Regions from separate parts of the Thioalkalivibrio sp. AKL12 genome, predicted to be linked through region 2. Evidence: predicted binding sites of a transcription regulator. Region 2 holds the regulator's gene; the other holds the start of a gene.
The links. The regulator FliA, encoded in region 2, starts transcription of late flagellar genes. The targets are predictions, from matches to a motif close to GCTAAAGTTNNNNNNNNNNCNGCCGATA.
Positions count from the first base shown of each region.

Region 1: D579_RS0106800 (methyl-accepting chemotaxis protein) is a predicted target of FliA. The motif match lies at 1,070-1,097, and genes of this name have one in related genera.

Region 1 covers NZ_KB898895.1:19,890-22,814, forward strand. The annotation lists gene D579_RS0106795 (ATP-binding cassette domain-containing protein) at 1-1,028, shown strand, start outside; gene D579_RS0106800 (methyl-accepting chemotaxis protein) at 1,193-2,925, shown strand, end outside.
Region 2 covers NZ_KB898894.1:70,003-72,927, reverse strand. The annotation lists gene D579_RS0106090 (chemotaxis protein CheA) at 1-157, opposite strand, end outside; gene D579_RS0106085 (protein phosphatase CheZ) at 202-978, opposite strand; gene cheY (chemotaxis response regulator CheY) at 1,074-1,454, opposite strand; gene D579_RS0106075 (RNA polymerase sigma factor FliA) at 1,496-2,263, opposite strand; gene D579_RS0106070 (MinD/ParA family protein) at 2,260-2,925, opposite strand, start outside.

The sequences.
Region 1 (2,925 bases), on a different contig from region 2:
GTCGCAAGCGTGCCGAACGCCGCGAACGCGGCGGCCAGGTGAAGATGAAGCTGAGTCCGGAGCAACGCTCCGGACGCCTGGTGATCGAGGCGGAACACGCCGATTTCGGCTACGACACGCCCATCGTGCGCGACGTGAACCTGCTGCTGCAGCGCGGGGATGCCCTGGGCATCGTCGGACCCAACGGGGCCGGAAAGACCACCCTGCTGCGCGGACTCCTGGGCCAGATGGAGCCGCTCGCAGGCAGCGTCAAGCTGGGCACCCAGCTGGAGATCGCCTACTTCGACCAGGCCCGTGCCCGTCTGGACGAGGCGACCACGGTTCAGGATGCGGTCGGCGAGGGTCGCGACCGGGTCATGGTCAACGGCGAGAGCCGCCACATCCTGTCCTATCTGGAAGACTTCCTGTTCCCGCCCGCGCGTGCCCGCCAGCCGGTATCGGCGCTGTCGGGGGGCGAGCGCAACCGCCTGCTGCTGGCGAAGCTGTTCCTGCGCCCGGCGAACCTGCTGGTGCTCGACGAGCCGACCAACGACCTCGACGTGGAGACCCTGGAGCTGCTGGAGCAGCTGCTGATCGAGTACACCGGCACCGTTATCGTGGTCAGTCACGACCGCTCGTTCCTCGACAACGTCGCGACCTCCACCCTGGTCCTGCCGGGCGATGGCGCGGTCGAGGAGTTCGTCGGCGGCTGGTCCGACCTGCCCGAACGGGTCACCCGGCGCCTGCTGGAGGGCGAGTCCGGAGCGACCGCGAAGGCCGAGCCCGCGGCCAAACCCGCGGCGCCCGCACCCGAGCCGGCACCGGCGACCCCACGCAAACGGTCCTACAAGACCGCGCGCGAACTGGAGGCCCTGCCGGCACAGATCGAGGCCCTGGAACAGGAACAGCAAAGCCTGACCACGGCCATGACCGAGCCGGATGCCCTGCGCGACGGTGACCGCATGCGCGAACTGCAGACGCGGCTCGAAGCCGTCGAGTCTGAACTGGCCCTCTGCTACGAGCGCTGGGAACAGCTGGAATCCGACTGAGCCCCGGCACGTCTATCCTCCGGCGACTCCCTGAATAACCGGCTCAACTCTAAGCGCGGCCGGCCGTAACAGGGGTTGAATCACCACCTTTCGAGTCCGCGGTCGTAATGGTCGCGGCCGGTTCGTGAAGCGCCGGACACAAGGCGCCCAGAAGGAGTCATCGCATGCTGGACAAACTCTCCATTCGGGGGCTACTGATCGCCGGCTTTGGCCTGGTGGTTGCCATCCTGATCATCAACTCCCTGCTGGCCCTGCGCGCGATGAGTACGGGCAGCCAAGGGGTTGAACAGCTCACCCAGTCCGACTACCCGGCGGTAGCCCGGGTCAATGACGTCGAGCAATTGCTGCAGGAGAGCGCGGCGTTTCTCGGGTTCTACCTGATGAGCGAGGAGCAGTCCCACCGCGACGCGTGGCAAAACGCGATGCGTGACCTCGATGGCGCAACCCGCGCCCTGAACGAGAACCCGGTGATCGCCGCCGACGAGGAACTGTCCGCCAGCGCGACCGAGGTCCGCCGGCTGGTCAACCAGTTCGCCAGCTTCGAGGACCGACTGATCGAGGTGGCCGAAAACCCCGCCGAAAACATGCCGGCGCTGGGCATCGCCAATGCCCGGGCCAACCCCGCCAGCCGCGAGATGACCCAGCAGACCAACATGATGATCAGCGCCGAGATGGGGCTCCCGCGCTTCCAGCGGTCCTGGGATCGTCTCGACACCCTGCATGACCTGCGTATGTCGGTGGTGCAGGTCACCTCGAACCTGCGCGGCTTTATCGCCTTCCGGGACGATGCATTCCGCGAGAATGTCCGACTGTTCTCGACCCGCACCAACGACATCACCGCACAACTGATGGACCAGTTCGACGATCTGGACTTCGAACAGCAGATCGCGCTGGAGGACTTCCAGGGGGCGCTGGACACCCAGAACACGGCGCTGGATGACCTGATCGAGATCCACGGCAGTGAACAGGCACTGCAAGACGCCTACCTGATCCGTACCGAGATCGGGCCCGTGCTGATCGAGGCGCGTGACCACCTCCAGGGACTCAGCGAGCGGATTACCAATCGCGCCGAGCGCAGCGCCGCCGCGCTGACCGCCGACATGCGCGCGACCCAGACCACCCAGGGCGTACTGGCCCTGATTGGCGTGATCCTGGGCTTGGCCGGCGCGGTGTTCATCATCCTGGTGGTCCGGCGCGCCCTGGCCCACTCGACCGCGGCACTCGAGGAGATCGCGGACGGCGACGGCGACCTGAGCCGCCGCCTGGACGAGAACGGCCTGATCGAAACCGCACAGCTGGGCCGGGCCTTCAACCGCTTCACCGACAAGATCGCCCAGGCCATCGGCAATGCCCGCGGCGGCACCGAGACGCTGAATCGCGCCACCGAGAACCTGAACCAGGAGGCCTACCAGGCCCGCGAGGCCGTGTCGCGCCAGCGCGACGAGACCGACCGCGTCGCCACCGCGATCAACGAACTGCAAAGCAGCGCCGAGGAGATCGCCCGCAACACCGATGCGACCTCCCAGGCGGGCCAGGAAGCCGGGAATGCAGTGAACAACGGCTCCGAGGTGATGAGCAAGAACATCGAGTCCATGGCCTCGCTGCTCGGGACGGTTGAACAGGCGGCCGACACCGTGGCCAAGCTGGGCGAGGACTCGAAGCAGATCGGGACCATCCTCGAGGTGATCCGTGGCGTGGCCGAACAGACCAACCTGCTGGCCCTGAACGCGGCCATCGAGGCCGCCCGCGCCGGTGAACACGGCCGTGGCTTCGCGGTGGTGGCCGACGAGGTACGCAAGCTGGCGACCCGTACGCAGGAATCCACCGACGAGATCGAAACCATGATCGCGCGCCTGCAGTCCGCCACCACCAGCGCGGTGAAGGCCATGCAGCACGG
Region 2 (2,925 bases):
CCTTGATGGTATGGAAGCTTCGAAAGACCGCATTCAACAGATCCCGGTCGTCCGGATTCTGTTCCAGGTCGATGAGTTGCTCGTTGAGCCCCTCCAGCAGTTCCCCGGCCTCGATCAGGAAGTCCTGAAGGATTTCGTCATTGGGGTCGATGGCCATTCAGTCTCTCCGGTCCCGTGGCGCCAGTCGTATGGGAGGCACTGCTAGAAGCCCAGGCTTGATAGCAGATCGTCCACCTCGTCCTGTCCTTGAACGACATCTGCGCTGGAATCTTGAGTCTTGGGCACACTGGGGCCGTGGCCCTTGCGGTCCGCCTCGCGGTCTTCTTCGCCACGCTCCAGGGACGCTTCGGCCGCTTCGACCTGCTCCATGCGCCCGCTGGAGAGCCGAATCAGGGTAACGAGGTTCTCTTCGAGGTCGGTCACCAGCTGGATCACCCGGCGAATCACCTGGCCGGTAATGTCCTGATAACTTTGTGCCATCAACACCTCGGAGAGCAGCCGCCGCAATTCCTCGGCGTCCTCGCCCGCCTGCCCGAAAAAGCTGTCCAGCTCACGCGCGAAATCGCGGAATTCGTCCACCGAGAGCTGCCGGTTGCGAAAGCGCGTCCATTTGGCGGTCAAGTCGGCCGCCTGCTGGCTGAACGACTCCGCGATCGGCAGGCTCGACTCGATGGCGCCCATCGTGGCGTGCGCGGCCTGCTCGGTCATGGTGACCACGTAGTTCAGGCGTTCCTTCGCATCCGGGATCTCCGCCTGGGTCAGCTCTACCAGACGCGAGTCGCCACGGAAACTCTGCAAGGCCTCGTGAAGGTCGCGCGTCAGCTTGCCCAGTTCGTCGAAGAGCTCGCGGTCGTAAGGACGCGCTAGATCCTGCACCAGCGCGCGTGCCGCCGCGTCGTCGCCCGCCTCGAGCGTCTGCACCAGTTGCCGGGCCAGCTCGAGCTGGCCGTCGCGTGGGGGGTGTTCCTGTTCAGTCATGAGGAGCCTCTTGCTGGTACGGCGCCGAAGGAGCCGGGTCACGTCCACCCGCGCAAGCGAGACGGACGTCGTCCGTATTCATCGCTGGGCGATGCTTAGCCCTGTGCTTCAATACGTTCGAAGATCTTGTCGATCTTTTCCTTCAGCGTTTCGGCGGTAAACGGCTTGACCACGTAACCGTTCACACCTGCCTCCGCAGCCTCCACGATCTGGTCGCGCTTGGCCTCGGCCGTCACCATCAGCACCGGCATCGACTTCAGGTTGGCATCCGCCCGGACGGCCTTCAGCAGGTCGATGCCCGGCATGTTGGGCATGTTCCAGTCGGTAATCAGGAAGTCGAAGTCACCATTTTGCAGCATCGGCAGCGCGGTGCTGCCATCGTCGGCTTCCTGCGTATTATTGAAGCCAAGATCGCGCAAGAGGTTCTTGATAATGCGCCGCATCGTGGAAAAATCGTCCACGATGAGAATTTTCATTCCCTTGTCCACACGTCACTCCGGGATTCATAAGGTGAGTTTTAGAATAACTGCAAAGCCGTGCCGTCTTCGAGCCACGACCCCATGCGCGCGCGCAGCCGGATGACCGCCTGGCTGCGAATCTGGCTCACGCGCGACTCGGTCACGCCCAGAACAGCCCCGATCTCGCGCAGATTCAGTTCTTCGGTGTAATACAGCGACAGCACCAGGCGTTCGCGTTCAGGCAGATCCCCAAGGGCCTCGGCCAACTCCTCGCGAAACTCGCCAGCCTCAAGGCTACGCGACGGAGAGACTTCCTGCCCCTCGATCACGCGATCGGCCCCGTCATCCCCGCCACCCAGATCGTCCAGCGCAAACAGATGGGCCCCGGCGTGGTCCTTGAGCATGTCGTAATAGTCATCGATCGCCACGTCCAGCTCGGCCGCCACCTCGCTCCCACGTGCCGCACGCCCCTCGCGGGCCTCGACACTCTGGATCGCGGCGGCAATACGCCGGCTGTTGCGATGCACCGAACGCGGCGTCCAGTCACTGCGACGCAATTCGTCGATCATCGCACCGCGGATGCGGATTCCGGCGTAGGTGGCAAAGGTCGCCCCCTGCCCGCCCTCGAACTGCCGCGCCGCCTCCAGAAGGCCGATCATGCCGGCCTGGATCAGATCATCGACCTGGACCGAGGCCGGCAGACGGGCCATCAGGTGGTGCGCGATGCGATGCACCAGTTCAACGTGATCGGCAATCAACTTCTCGTGTCCACCGGTCGCGGTGGACGTCGCCTGGTAGCCGGAAAGTCGATTACGCGTCGTCATCATGCACTCTGCAGCATTCGTTCCACGAAGAACCCGACGCCCCCGTGGTCACCCCCACCAACCGGCCAGCGGTCCACCGTGCGTGCCAGTTCGGCAAACGCCTTGCCGGCCGGACTGCCGGGATACTGCTGAACCACCGGTGCCCTTTTCTGCACGGACTTGCGCAGATGTTCGTCCATCGGGATATAGCCGGCCAGATCCAGGACCACCTCCGGCAGGTAATTGCCACAGACGGTATTGAGTTTCTGCATCAGCCGCTCCGCACCCTCGCGTCCGCTGACCATGTTGGTGACCATGCGGAAACGCCGCAGCCCGTGGTCACGATGCAGCACCTTGATCAGGGCATAGGCATCGGTAATCGAAGCCGGCTCGTCGCAGACCACCACCAGGGTCTCCTGTACCGCCCGGCAGAACGAAGTCACCGACTCCTGCAGGCCTGCAGCGGTATCCACGATCAGGACATCCAGCGGCTTGCGGTAGGCGCTGAAGGCATGGATCAGCCCCGCGTGCTCGGCCGGCGTAAGATTCGCCATCGCCGCGATACCGGAGGCCGACGGGACCACCTTCACCCCGTCCGGCCCCTGAACCAGGACATCGTCCAGGCTGTCCACCGCGCCGGTCACCAGGTCGTGCAGGGTGCGCTCCGGGCGCATCCCGAGCAACAG